DNA from 2 places in the Janthinobacterium sp. 67 genome. Region 1 is predicted to be linked to the other one. Evidence: riboswitches for the same ligand, from Rfam matches in the RefSeq annotation. Region 1 holds a riboswitch; the other holds the start of a gene.

What was found. Region 1 has a riboswitch for thiamine pyrophosphate ahead of thiC (phosphomethylpyrimidine synthase ThiC). Riboswitches for the same ligand answer to the same signal wherever they lie in the genome.
Region 2: another riboswitch for thiamine pyrophosphate. It lies ahead of CLU90_RS09405 (TonB-dependent siderophore receptor); the one in region 1 lies ahead of thiC (phosphomethylpyrimidine synthase ThiC).

Annotation. Positions count from the first base shown of each region.
Region 1 is NZ_PGES01000001.1:4,971,428-4,978,665, reverse strand. It holds gene CLU90_RS22355 (ANTAR domain-containing response regulator) at 1-439, opposite strand, end outside; gene thiE (thiamine phosphate synthase) at 518-1,129, opposite strand; gene thiD (bifunctional hydroxymethylpyrimidine kinase/phosphomethylpyrimidine kinase) at 1,140-1,904, opposite strand; gene CLU90_RS22340 (thiazole synthase) at 1,904-2,695, opposite strand; gene thiS (sulfur carrier protein ThiS) at 2,711-2,914, opposite strand; gene thiC (phosphomethylpyrimidine synthase ThiC) at 2,935-4,848, opposite strand; TPP riboswitch at 4,928-5,043, opposite strand; gene CLU90_RS22325 (hypothetical protein) at 5,127-5,384, opposite strand; gene CLU90_RS22320 (response regulator) at 5,424-6,230, opposite strand; gene CLU90_RS22315 (hybrid sensor histidine kinase/response regulator) at 6,259-7,238, opposite strand, start outside.
Region 2 is NZ_PGES01000001.1:2,083,196-2,090,433, forward strand. It holds gene ompR (osmolarity response regulator transcription factor OmpR) at 1-493, shown strand, start outside; gene CLU90_RS09385 (sensor histidine kinase) at 507-1,865, shown strand; gene CLU90_RS09390 (Imm26 family immunity protein) at 1,979-2,458, opposite strand; gene CLU90_RS09395 (ferritin family protein) at 2,551-2,856, opposite strand; gene CLU90_RS09400 (iron-containing alcohol dehydrogenase) at 2,999-4,156, shown strand; TPP riboswitch at 4,224-4,321, shown strand; gene CLU90_RS09405 (TonB-dependent siderophore receptor) at 4,407-6,554, shown strand; gene CLU90_RS09410 (AAA family ATPase) at 6,551-7,102, opposite strand; gene pnuC (nicotinamide riboside transporter PnuC) at 7,099-7,238, opposite strand, start outside.

The DNA of each region.
Region 1 (7,238 bases):
GGCCGGCGGCCAGGGCCGCGTTCAGGTTCAGCTCCGTGCGGCGCAGCTGGCGGATTTCATCGGCACGGGCCAGGCCCGCTTCAAACGCGGGCATCAAGCGGCCCTCGTCGACGGGTTTGACCACGTAACCGACGGCGCCATAGGCGGCCGCCTGCTTGCCCGATTCGCTGTCGCCGCTGCCGGACAGGAACATGAACGGCACGGCCGTCTCGCCATGCAGGCGCTTGGCCAGTTCCAGCCCGGACATGCCCGGCATGTGGATGTCGAGCAAGGCCAGGTCCGGCTCGCGCTGGGCGATCAGTTGCAGCGCCACTTCGGCCGAATGGGCCAGGGCTGTTTCGTAGCCGGCATGGCGCAGGACTTCGCCGAGGAATTCCAACAGGAGCTGGTCATCGTCAACGATCAGGATAAGGCGTTTCGCGGCGGCTGGCTGACTCATGGATGGGGGACCTCGGTAATGAATGATGTTCTTATTATATGCCGATTATTCCCCCGAACCAGCCCTGCACGCCCCTATTCATGCCGCAAACAAGTGATTGAATTGCTGCACCGCAATATCCACATCGTCCGCCTGATAGACGCTGCTGATGGCCGCCACCATGTCGGCGCCGCGCGCTGCCAGCGGCGCGGCGTTCTCCGGCGTCATGCCGCCGATCACCACGCAGGGCAAGGCAATCTCGCGTTTCGCCTGCAGCACGATGTCGAGCGATGTCGTGACCGGGTACTTTTTCACGAGCGATGGATAAAAGCCGCCGAAGGCCACATAGCTGGCGCCGCCCGCCTGCGCCGTCCTTGCCAGGGCCATGTCGCCATAGCAGGAGGCGCCGACGAGCTTGTCCTTGCCCAGCCGCGCGCGTACCTGCGCGACGGAGGCATCCGTGCCGCCCACGTGCACGCCGTCCGCGTCGAGCTCTTCGCACAGTTCGATGAAGTCATTGATGATGAAAGGCACGCCATACTTGCGGGCCAGGGCCAGCAAGGCGCCCGCCTGTTCGCGCCGCTGATCCGCTTCGGCACTCTTGTGGCGGTATTGCAGCAAAGCCACGCCTTCCTGCAAGGCTTGCTCACTCACGTCGAGCAGGCGGTCGGTGTCGTCCCAGTTCGGGGTGACCAGATACAGTCCACGCATGATGTTTTCCTTATTGAATGAATCGTTGCGGCATCAGCTGGCCTGGCGCTATCGCATACGCGCCAGCCAGGGCCGCATGGCAATAGCGTTGCGCGCCATCGAGCGCCTCTTGCATCGGCACACCTTGCGCCAGACGCGCCGCGATGGCCGACGCCAAAGTGCAGCCGCTGCCATGAAATTCGCCGGGCAGGCGCGGCCAGCGCCACTCGCGCTCCCTGCCCTCGGCGTCGAACCAGCGGTTGACGAGCACCTCGCCGTCACCATGGCCGCCCGTCACCAGCACGTTCTCACAGCCTCGCGCGCGCAAGTTTCCCTCGCCGCCCAAGGTCAGCGCTTCCGGGCCGTTCGGTACGATGACGGTCGTGACCGGCAGCAAGGGCGCCAGCGCCAGCACGGCATCGTCCCGGCTCAGCACGTCGCCATGGCCGCTGGCCAGCACGGGGTCGAGCACCACAGGTAAATGCGGCCGGGCCAGCCGCAATTGCGCGATCAGTTGCGCAATGACGGCCGCGTTCGCGGCGCTGCCGGGAATGCCGATTTTGACGGCATGAATCGCCATCTTGTCGATCAGCGCCTGCGCTTGGCGGCGCAGCAATTCCGGCGCCACCGGCTCGATGCCAAAGACCCTGTCGTTGTCCTGCACCGTCAGCGCCGTGATGACGGGCAAGGCATGTGCGCGCTGCGCGGCAATGGCCACGATATCGGCGGCGATGCCGGCGCCACCCGATGGATCGGCGCCGGCAAACACGAGCACAGTGCGGCGCATCGGCGTCATCACGCCAGGCGGCCCGCCATCGGCGACGACGGTGACGCGGCAAATTTGCGCGGCATGCGTCCCGCCAAAAACGCTTCGCGCCCGGCCCGCACGGCCAGCTTCATCGCATGCGCCATGCGCACGGAGTCGCGCGCGCCGGCAATGGCCGTATTCATCAGCACGCCATCGCAACCGAGCTCCATGGCGATGGCCGCATCGGACGCCGTGCCCACGCCGGCATCGACGAGCACGGGCACTTTCGCCTGGTCGATGATCAGCGACAAGTTCCAGGGATTCAAAATGCCCATGCCCGAACCGATCAGGGACGCCAGCGGCATGACGGCCACGCAGCCGATATCTTCCAGGATCTTCGCCTGGATGGGGTCGTCGCTGCAATACACCATCACGTCAAAACCATCCTTGACCAGCTCTTCGGCCGCGATCAAGGTTTCCGGCATGTGCGGAAACAAGGTCTTTTCGTCACCGAGCACTTCCAGTTTCACCAAGTTGCGCCCGCCCAGCAGCTCGCGCGCCAGTTGCAAGGTATAGACGGCATCCTTGGCGTTGTAGCAGCCGGCCGTGTTCGGCAAAATCGTGTACTGGTCCGGCGGCACGAAGTCGAGCAGGCTGGGTGCGTTCGGATCCTGGCCGATATTCACGCGACGGATCGCCACCGTGATGATCTGCGCCTCGGCCGCATCCGTCGCTTCGCGCGTCTGCGGCAAATCCTTGTACTTGCCGCTGCCGACCAGCAAGCGCGATTGATACTGTTTGCCTGCGATGGTCAGCAGGTCATTGTTATTACTGTTCATTGCTTTTTCCTTAGTTCAGCCGCCGCCGATGGCGCGGACTATTTCCACTTGATCCTGGGTTTGCAAGACCTGTCCCGGCCACGCCTTGCGCGGCACGACATTGCGGTTGACGGCCAGCGCCAGCGCCTGGTTTTCCAGCGACAGGGCGGCGATCAGTTGGTCCAGGGTTTGCCCCGGCGGCACCTGGTGCGGCGCGCCGTTGAGCGTGATGGATATCAATGCGGTCATCACGCCCTCCCTCAGACCTTGCGGTACAGCTCGGCGCCATTCTTGATGAATTCGATGGCCTTGATTTCCATGCCCTGCTTGAGTGCCTTGTCTTCCGCGATGCCCATGCCGGCCGCGTATTCACGCACTTCCTGCGTGATCTTCATCGAGCAGAAATGGGGACCGCACATGGAGCAGAAATGCGCCACCTTGGCCGAATCCTTGGGCAGGGTTTCATCGTGGAATTCGCGTGCCTTGTCCGGGTCCAGGCCGATGTTGAACTGATCATCCCAGCGGAATTCGAAGCGGGCTTTCGACAGCGCGTTGTCGCGGATTTGCGCACCCGGATGGCCCTTGGCCAGGTCGGCGGCATGCGCCGCGATCTTGTAGGTGATGATGCCGTCCTTGACGTCGTTCTTGTTGGGCAGGCCCAGGTGCTCCTTCGGCGTCACGTAGCACAGCATGGCCGTGCCATACCAGCCGATCAGGGCCGCGCCGATGCCCGACGTGATGTGGTCGTAGCCGGGTGCGATGTCGGTCGTCAGCGGTCCCAGCGTATAGAACGGCGCCTCGCCGCACTGGTCCAGCTGCAAATCCATGTTCTCTTTAATGAGCTGCATCGGCACGTGGCCCGGCCCTTCGATCATCACCTGCACGTCGTGCTTCCAGGCGACTTGCGTCAGTTCGCCCAGGGTCTTCAGCTCGCCCAGCTGCGCTTCGTCGTTGGCGTCGTAGATCGAGCCGGGACGCAAGCCGTCGCCCAGCGAGAACGACACGTCGTACGCCTTCATGATTTCGCAAATCTCTTCGAAATGCGTGTACAGGAACGATTCCTGGTGATGCGCCAGACACCATTTCGCCATGATAGAGCCGCCGCGCGACACGATGCCCGTCAGGCGCTTGGCCGTCATCGGCACATAGCGCAACAGCACGCCCGCGTGGATGGTGAAGTAGTCGACGCCCTGCTCGGCCTGCTCGATCAGGGTGTCGCGGAAAATTTCCCAAGTTAAATCTTCGGCCTTGCCATTGACCTTTTCCAAGGCCTGGTAAATGGGTACGGTGCCGATCGGCACGGGGCTGTTGCGGATGATCCATTCGCGCGTCTCGTGGATGTGTTTACCTGTGGACAGATCCATCACATTGTCGCCGCCCCAACGGATGGCCCAGGTCATCTTTTCCACTTCCTCGCCGATCGACGAGGTGACGGCGGAATTGCCGATGTTCGCGTTGATCTTCACGAGGAAATTGCGGCCGATGATCATCGGCTCGACTTCCGGGTGGTTGATGTTGGCGGGGATGATGGCGCGGCCGCGGGCGATTTCCTCGCGCACGAATTCGGCCGTAATTTCCGCAGGGATGCTGGCGCCGTAGGCCTGGCCCGGATGCTGGCGGCCCATCAGCTCGGCCAGGCGCTCGCCCATGGGGCCGGAGGCTTTCAGTTCGCGCAGATATTCCTGGCGCCGCATGTTTTCGCGGATGGCGACGAATTCCATTTCCGGCGTGATGATGCCGCGCCTCGCGTAATGCATCTGCGTCACGTTCTTGCCGGCGATGGCGCGGCGCGGCTTGCGGTGCAGATTGAAACGCAGCTCGGCCAGTTTCGGATCCGCCAGGCGGGCGATGCCGTATTCGGAGGTCGGACCGGGCAATTCTTCCGTGTCGGCACGTTCCATAATCCACGGCAGGCGCGGCGTATCGAGGCCAGAGCGGATGTCGATCTGCACGTCCGGGTCCGTGTACGGGCCGGAGGTGTCGTAGACGTAGATCGGCGGATTCTTTTCGCCGCCGAACGACGCTTCCGTGTCGGACTGGCTGATCTCGCGCATGGGCACGCGGATGTCGGGGCGGCTGCCTTCGACATAGATCTTGCGCGAATTGGGCAGCGGCGCGATGGCGGCTTCGTCGACCGTGGCGGTGGCGGAGAGGAATTTCGGGTTGGCGTTCATTTTGGCTCCTTGGCTAGACTATTTTTAAGCCTGGAGCCAGCTAAGGAGGTTCGGAATTGCGCACGCGGAAAAGCGGGGTGCGTTCATCCTAAAGCTTCCCTTCGCTGGCATTATCCAGATCAGGTTCGGAGGGTATTTCTCACCCGCGCTTGCACCGTGTTTCCACAGCGAAAGGCAGGACCCCTAGCGTTTGCCGCCTTGCGGCAGCGAGCCAATTATACGCGGTTCACGCCGCGTGGCCAGATGATTTCTTGCAGGTGTCGTCTTTGTACATCGCTCTACTTCTTCTTGCCCCAGCGCCAGCTGGTCGGTTCGCCCTTCAGCTGGCAGATGAAAATAAGCACGGCAACGATGGCCACTTCATACACGATGTAGCCGACCAGCATGGTTTGCGGCGGGAACAGGAAGGCGCCGCAGGCGAACAGCGCCAGCGCGGCCAGGAACACGAGCCAGCCTTGCCACGTGATGGGCAAGCCCCAGCCCCAGCCATAGGTCTTGGCGGGGAACCAGTATTGCGGCGTTGATTTGTCAGCCATGATGCTTTCCTTGTCGATGTGGATAGCAGCAAGTATAAATCAGGCAATGCGCAAGCGCTCCGTGACATCGAGGCCGATGCCGCGGTAGCCGATGAAGCGGCTGCCATTGTCGAACATCGGTTCGCCGCTCACCTGCAGGTACTGCGTGCTGCCGTCGCCATTGGCGCGGCTGTAGATGAAGTCGAGAAATGGTTCACGCGCAGCAATTTTTGCATCGAGCAGCGCTCGTTCGGCAGCGTTCCAGCGCTGCGGCTCTTCTTCGCTGCCGATGCCCAGCATTTCAGCCACGGGGCCGGAAAAGCGCGTCAGGTTTCCCTGCGCATCCTGTTCCCAGTACCAGTCAGACGACAATTCCGTGAAGCGCTGGAAGCGCGCTTCGCTTTCGCGCAGCTCCGCCGTGCGCTCTTCCACCATTTGCTCGAGCGACTTGTTGTATTCGGCCAGCTTCTGGTACAGCAGGCGCACTTCCAGCATGTTGTGGATGCGCGTCTTGACTTCCACCAGGTCGAACGGCTTACTGACGAAATCCTTGGCGCCCGCCTGCAGCGCGCGCAACTTGTGGCCGGGCTGGGCCGTGATCACCAGCACGGGCAGATAGCTGCCCGCCTCGATGTCGCGCAAGCCTTCCATGACCTCGAAGCCATCCATTTCCGGCATCTGCAAGTCGAGCAGGATCAGGTCGTAGCGGTGCTGCTGGTGCAGTGCGCGCACGGCTTGCGGGTCCATGGTGGAGGTAATGCGCGTATAGCCGGCATTGCGCAGCACCTGTTCCAGCAGCATGACGTTCGCCTCCTGGTCATCGACGATGAGGATGCTGGCGTTCAGGATCTCGGTGGCTTGAAGCATGGCGGTATTCCTAAAAATAAATGCTGAATTAGCGTACTGCGTGAATGTCGTCGGCCAGGCCGTGCGCGGCCGCATGGTGCAGGGCCACGTCGAGCGCATCCATGAATTCGACAACCTTGATGGGCTTGGTCAGGTAGCGGAAGAACCCCGCTTCCAGGCCCTTCTCGATGTCGCGCGGCACGGCGTTGGCGGACAGGGCCATCACGGGAATATGGCTCGTGAGCGGGTCGTCATGCAGGATATGCAGGGCGCCAAAGCCGCTGATGCCGGGCAGGTTGATATCCATCAAGATCACGTCCGGCTGATACGTGCGCGCCAGGTCGATGCCCAGGTGCGCATCGATGGCCGTCAGCAGCTTCAAATCGCTGCGGCGGGCGATCAATTGCTCCACCAGCGCCAGGTTGGCGGGATTGTCTTCCACGTACAGCAAGGTGCGCTGGCTTTCCTGCGGCTCCTGCACCTGCGGCAGCGCGTCGCCGTCGCCCAGCACCAATGCCGGCGCGCTGCTGGCGGCCAGCTCGAACCAGAACGTGGTGCCCACGCCGACCGTGCTGTCGACACCGATGGTGCCGCCCATCAATTCGACCAGTTGCTTGGTGACGACGAGGCCGATGCCCGTGCCCTCTTCCGTGCTGTTTTCCTGTCCCAGGCGATTGAATGGCTGGAACAGCTGGGCCACCTGGCCCGCGTCGAGACCGGCGCCACTGTCGCGCACGCTCACGCGCACCCGTTCGCCATGGCGGCTGCATTCGACGGTGACGGCGCCGCCGCCCTGGTTGTACTTGATGGCGTTCGACAGCAGGTTGACCATCACCTGTTTCACGCGCGTGCGGTCCGCATGCACGAAGTAGGCTTCGCCGCAGCGGGGGAAATACATGCGGATGCCGCGTTTTTCCGCCTGCGGCGCGATCATCGCCTGGCAATCCTGCAGCACGTCGAGCAGGGACATCGCCTCCTGCGACAAGGTGACCTTGCCCGATTCGATCATGGCCAGGTCGAGGATTTCAT
Region 2 (7,238 bases), 2.9 Mb from region 1:
GCCGATCATCATGCTGACGGCCAAGGGCGAGGACGTGGACCGCATCGTGGGCCTGGAAATGGGTGCCGACGACTACCTGCCGAAACCGTTCAATCCGCGCGAACTGGTGGCCCGCATCGGCGCCGTGCTGCGCCGCAAGGGTCCCGATGAAATCCCGGGCGCCCCGTCGGAAACGCCGCAAACCTTCGAATTCGGCGACTTCGTGCTGGACCTGGGCACGCGCACCCTGAAAAAGAATGGCGAAACGGTGCCGCTGACGACCGGCGAGTTTTCCGTGCTGAAAGTGTTTGCCCGCCATGCGCGCCAGCCGCTGTCGCGCGAAAAACTGATGGAACTGGCGCGCGGCCGCGAATACGAAGTGTTCGACCGCAGCCTGGACGTGCAGATTTCGCGCCTGCGCAAGCTGATCGAACCCGACCCGTCGAGCCCGCTGTTCATCCAGACCGTGTGGGGCCTCGGCTACGTCTTCATCCCGGACGGACAGCCGCGCTGATCGCAGGCGAGGCATGATGAAGCTTGTTCCCGATATCAGCCTGGCGCGGCTGAAAAGCGGCCTGTTCTGGCGCACCTTTTTGCTGCTGGGCACTTTGACCACGGTCAGCATGATCACCTGGATCGGCATGATTTCCGTCATCCAGCGCGAGCCGCAGGCGCAGCAGATTTCCGCCCAGATCATTTCCGTCGTCACCATCACGCATGCGGCATTGACGCACTCGGCTCCCGAACTGCGGCGCGAGCTGCTGTTCGACCTCGTCAGCAATGAAGGCATCCGCATCTTCTCGCTGGAAGAGGACGACCGCATCGAGCCGCCGCCCGACAATTACCTGATGCCCGAGATCGAGGCGCTGGTGAAAGCCAAACTGGGCAAGGACACGCGCTTTTCCGCGCGCGTCAACGGCGTGGCCGGCTTCTGGGTCAGCTTCAAGATCGACGACGACGAGTACTGGCTGATGCTGGACCGCGAGCGCCTGCGCGGCCTGACGGGCTTCCAGTGGCTGGGCTGGGCCAGCCTGGTGTCCCTGCTGTCCCTGCTGGGCGCGGCCATCATTTCCAGCCTGATCAACCTGCCGCTGTCGCGTCTGACGGCGGCCGCGCGCGACATCGCCAAGGGCAAGCAGCCGGCGCCGCTGCCGGAAAAGGGCCCGATCGAAATCATCGAGGCGAACCGCAGCTTCAACCAGATGGTCGACGATCTGCAACAGGTGGAATCGGACCGCGCCGTGATCCTGGCGGGCATTTCGCATGATTTGCGCACGCCGCTGGCGCGCATGCAGCTGGAAGTGGAAATGGCGAACCTGTCGGACGAGGCGCGCGAAGGCATCCAGTCCGATATCGGGCAGATGGACGCCATCATCGGCCAGTTCCTCGACTATGCCAAGCCGACGGAAGCGTCGAGCTTTACGGACGTCGACCTGAGCGGTTTACTCAGCGACATGACGCGCGAAGCCATGCGCCTGCCGGACGTGAAGATCAACGCCACCATCGCCGATGGCGCGCATGCGATGGGCAACCCCACCGACTTGCGCCGCGTATTGAACAACCTGATCGAGAATGCGCGCCGCTATGGCAAGACGCCGGGCAGCGACATGACGGAAATCGACATCGCCTGCCAGGTACGCACCAGCCACGGCGCAAAAAAGGTCATCATCGAGGTGCAGGACCACGGCACGGGCGTGCCGGCGGAAAAGATCGAGCAGCTGATGAAACCGTTCACCCGTCTCGACACGGCGCGCGGCCAAGCCAACGGTGCCGGCCTGGGCCTGGCCATCGTCGACCGCGTGCTGCTGCGCCACGGCGCCGAATTACAGGTGCGCAACCGCGAAGGCGGCGGCCTGGCGTTTCAGATCAGTTTGCCAGCGGCGTAGGTCGGCTTAGCGCAAGGCGCGTAAGCCGACACCACCAGCGGCCTTGGCCAACAATGTTGTCGGATTACGCGAGGCAAGGCCTCGCTAATCCGACCTACGCCGCCGGACCGCGGTCAAGCGGACGCCTGCTCCTGCGCCAGCAATTTACTCATCAACAATTCCGTCGCCCCATAGCCGTACAGGGAATCGCTTTCCATGCCCGGCGTATCGAAGGGGATCGATTCCTCGCGATTCAGCTTGGCAGGATCGGCGTCCGCATAGCTGGCGCGCCAGGCGCGCTGCAAGGATTCATTGCGACGGATAAAGGCCGGCATGGGCCAGTCATCACGGTTCCAGTGGGGACTGTCGCCCAGCAGGGGCCAGCGCTCGTTGAGCAGGGCCATGTCTCCCGTGCGCAGGCGGCGCACGGCCTGTTCCGGCCGCAAGCCTTCCAGCTCCTGCAGCGTGGGCAAGCTGTCGCGCTTGGGCCCGAACATATACGCCAGCATGATGCGCCCGGCAGGCGCCCTGCGCGCCACCACGCCGACGGCATAACCGCCGCCCGGCAGGGGCACGGCAAACCAGCTGCCTTCTCGGTATGGTAATGATTTCATTCTGTAAACTCCCCCAAAATCGTGTTCGGGGCACAGTCTACGCGAAGCGATGCGAAAGTGGCGCATGGTACACCACAACAACAAACCAATAGTTACAATATTTTCTCGTCATAGTGATACTGGGCAACTATCGGCCCCGCCTTGAACAGCGCTTCCTTCATGGCCGTGTCCAGGCGCGCGTCGCGGCGGCGCATCCATTCGAGCAGCATCGCCACTTCCTTGCGGCTCGTGTCGCCCGCATGCGCGAGCACGCGGCGCAGTTCCGGGTCCGTGCACGCCTCGAAGCGCTGGCTGTTCAAGTCCAGCGCCTGCAGTGCGGCGATGGTGGCGCCGATGGCGCGGTGCATGTCGAGCGCGGTGGCCGGCAGGCCGGATTCTTCCAGTGGGACGGTGGTCATGCGCATTCCTTTTCGCGTGGTGGTGACATCGGCTGCATTCTCCACCGCGCGGGCGAAAAGCTCAAGCGTCCACGACACGTTTCCACCCGTTCGGCCATAATCATGGCTCAGCAACAGCCTAAACCCCAGCGGCAGGAGCCCCATGTTCAATTTCGACTTTTACAATCCGACGCAAATCCTCTTCGGCCAGGGCCAGATCGCCGCCATCACGGCGCTGATCCCGCCCCAGGCCAGAGTGCTCATGACGTATGGCGGCGGCAGCATCCGGCAGAACGGCGTCTACGATGAAGTCAGGGCGGCGCTGGCCGGCCATACGGTGCTCGAATTTGCCGGCATCGAGCCCAATCCCAGCTATGAAACGCTGATGCAGGCCGTGGCCCTCGTGAAAAGCGAGCGCATCGATTTCCTGCTGGCCGTCGGCGGCGGCTCCGTGGTCGATGGCACCAAGTTCATCGCCGCCGCCGCCCTGCATGAGGGCGAGGCGTGGGACATCCTGGCCAAGGGCGGCAAGATCGTCGAAGCGGCCCTGCCCTTCGGCACCGTATTGACCTTGCCGGCCACGGGTTCCGAAATGAATGGTTCGGCCGTGATCACGCGCAAGGCCACGCAGGAAAAGCGCTCGTTCATGAGCCGCAAGGTGTATCCGAAATTCTCCGTGCTGGACCCGTCGAAAACGTTCACCTTGCCGCTGCGCCAGGTGGGCAATGGCGTCGTCGACGCGTTTGCGCATGTGATGGAGCAATACCTGACCTACCCGGTGAACGCCTCCGTGCAGGACCGCTTCGCCGAAGGCATTTTATTGACCCTGATCGAGGAAGGCCCGAAGGCGCTGTCGCATCCGGATGACTACGACGTGCGCGCCAACGTGATGTGGAGCGCCACCCTGGCCTTGAACGGCCTGATCGGCGTGGGCGTGCCACAGGACTGGTCCACGCACGCCATCGGCCACGAATTGACGGCCTTGTACGAGCTCGACCATGCGCAAACCTTGGCCATCATCCTGCCCAGCATGCTGCGCGTGCGCAAGCAGGCCAAGCGCGCCAAGCTGCTGCAGTACGCGGCCCGCGTCTGGGGCCTGGACGGCGGCGACGAGGATGGCCGCATCGAGGCGGCCATCGCGCGCACGGAATTCTTCTTCCGCCACATGGGCGTCAAGACGCGCCTGGCCGACTACGGCCTGAACCATGCGAGCGTGGATGCCGTCGTGTCCGCCCTGGAAGCGCACGGCATGACGGCGCTGGGCGAGCAGCGTGAAATCACGCCCGCCATCAGCCGCAAGGTGCTCGAGCTCAGTTTGTAGATTCACACCACACTGTTGTAAAACGGTCAGCCGGGTGGGACAGCTGGCCGTGCTTCATGCTAAGCTGTCGTTTCGCTAGGGGTCCTGGAGCAGTCATCCGGGTGAGAGATACCCTTCGTACCTGATCTGGATAATGCCAGCGAAGGAAAGCGCAAAGTACCTCCCTCCTTTGATAGCTCCTGCGTTGGCGCCAGCCGAACAAGCAGCCTGCCGTGCTCTGTACAGAGACGGCTTGAACCACGAGCAATCTATGTCCACACCGAATTTATCCGTTTCTGTACTGACCCTGGCGATCCTGCACGCGTTTGCCGCACCGGCCTTTGCCGCGAATGACGCCACCGAAGCCGCCGACCCGCAGGCCCAAAGCATGGCCGAAGTCGTCGTCACGGCCAGCAAGGCGCCGGCTGCCAAGCGCGCCTCCGTGGGCGGCTTTTCCGACGCGCCGCTGCTGCAGACGCCGGTATCCGTCACCGTCATTTCGCAGAAAGACATGCAGGACTTGCAGATCCGCAATCTGAGCGATGCAGCCAAGCTCGACACCAGCATCAACGACGCCTACAACGCCGTCGGCTATGCGGAACAGTTTTCCATTCGCGGCTTCAAGCTCGACAATAATTCCAGCTACCGCAAGGATGGCGTGGCCATTCCTGGCGATACGCAGATTCCGCTGGAAAACAAGGAACGCATCGAAGTGCTGAAAGGCCTGGCCGGCTTGCAGGCGGGCGTGGCCGCGCCGGGCGGCGTGATCGACTTCATCGTCAAGCGTCCGACCGCCGCGCCGCTGCGCACCGTCACCGTGGAAACGCGCGAGCGGGGCACCCTGTACGGCGCCGTCGACCTGGGCGGACGCCTGGAAGACACGCGCTTCGGCTACCGCGTGAACGTGGCGGCCGAGCGCCTGCGCTCCTACATCAAGGGCGCGGACGGCAACCGCAAGTTCATTTCCGGCGCCTTCGACTGGCAGATTTCGCCGCAAGCCCTGCTGCAACTCGATGCCGACTACCAGGACAAGGCACAGGCGACGGCGCCCGGCTTCCAGCTGTTGAACAATAAAACTTTGCCGACCGGCATCAGCGCCGACGCCATGCTCAACCTGCAGCCGTGGACGCGCCCCGTGGAAACCGTCACCAGCAACATCGGCCTGCGCTTCCAGTACGCGTTCAATGACGACTGGCACGCGACCCTGTCGGCCAACCAGCACTCATTCAAGCGCGACGACTACACGGCCTTCCCGTACGGCTGCGGCGCGCAAGACTTGTATCCTGGCTTCTGCGGCAATGGCGACTACGACGTGTATGACTACCGCAGCCTGGGCGAGACGAAAAAGCCGCTGAGCGCGCAAGCCATGATCCAGGGCAAATTCGCCACCGGATCCCTGCGCCATGAATTCACGGCCGGCGTCTCGACCTTCCGTCGCAAGGACCGTGCCGGCCTGTACGTGTACGACTGGGTGGGCGTGAGCAACATCTACCAGCCGCAAATCGTCGGCACCTCGCCCGGCGTCACGGGTCCCGTGCGCCTGGTGCGCAAGGATACGGAAAACTCCGTCTTCGTGCAGGACATCGTCAGCCTGGCCCAAAACTGGAAGCTGCATGGCGGCTTGCGCCATATCGACGTCGACGGCTACCAGTACGTATTGAAGGCCGACAAGGAAATCCGCGCCAAGCACGACTTCCTGCTGCCCAACGTGTCGCTCGTCTACACCCCGCTCGACAATGTCTCCGTGTATGCGGCCTATTCGCAAGGCATGGAACATGGCGGCACGGCCGACCGCAAGGCGATGAATGCCAACGAGGAACTCACGCCCAGCCGCTCCAAGCAGATCGAGCTTGGCGCGAAGATGGACGTGACGCCGGACTTCATGGTGGCGGCCAGCCTATTCCAGATCCGCAAGGGCCTGGAATTCCAGAATGCCGCTGGCTACTTCGTGCGCGAAGGCCAGGCCCAGCACCGCGGCCTGGAATTGTCGGCCCAAGGCAAGGCATCGTCCAGCCTGAGCCTGGGCGCGTCCGTGACGGCACTGAACAGCCAGCAGTCAGGCACGGGCAATGCCGACCTCGATGGCAAGCGCGTACCCAACGTGCCGGCCTTCAAGGCAGCCGTGCATGCGGACTACGCCGTACAGCAAGTGGCGGGCTTGAGCGTCAATGGCAGCTGGGAATTTGCGGGCAAGAAAGCGTTTGAGTACAACAACACGACCTTCGTGCCGTCCTACCACGTGTTCAACCTGGGCGCCGCCTGGGCCACGCGCATCGCCGGCACGCGCGCCGTGCTGCGCGCCGCCGTCAACAACGTGGCCGACAAGTTCTACTGGCGCGACGTGACGCCGGAATCGGACGGCTATCTGTATCCAGGCGCCAGCCGCACCTTCAAGGTGTCGGCGCAATTCGACTTTTAATTGAGGGAAATGGCAGGCGCCGCAGCCAGCGCCTGCTGCAGCAAGGGCGCCGCCTGTTCCAGGCGCGCCTCCAGGCTGTCGTGCAGCACGTGGTAGGCGATGCCGCGCGCGTCCAGCTCGTCGAGCAGGTAGCGGTAGATCAGCTGGCGCACGGCTTCCGACTCGCGCTGCAAGCCGTCGGCCACCCACGGGCTGTCGGGCGCCGTCACCAGGGTCAGATCGTACTGCGTGGCATCGGCCAGCGCCGCCAGCGGCGCATCGGCGCCGTCGAAATAATGACGGCTGTAGACCAGCGTCATCAACGGTGTCGTGTCGCAAAACAGGAAGTTGCGCGCTTGCGCGGCGGCTGCCGCCTCGCGTTCGACTTGTGTGCGCGCAATGCCAAACTGGTCTGCCGCCACGGGCACCCTGCCCTGCTTCTCGACGAATTCACGTAAATACTCGGGCACCCAGACGGTGCCGTAGCGCTCGGCCAGGGCGGCCGCCAGGGTCGACTTGCCCGACGATTCCGCGCCCAGGATGGCCACGCGCACGCAAGGCGCCGTCACTTGAGGACCATCGCATCGGGTGCGGCCGGCGCCGACTTTTTCCACGCCAGCAAGCCGATGATGGCCATCACGACGAAGAAGGCATACAGCACGGCCGTCAGGGTCAGGCCCTTGTGCACATACAGCCACACGTACA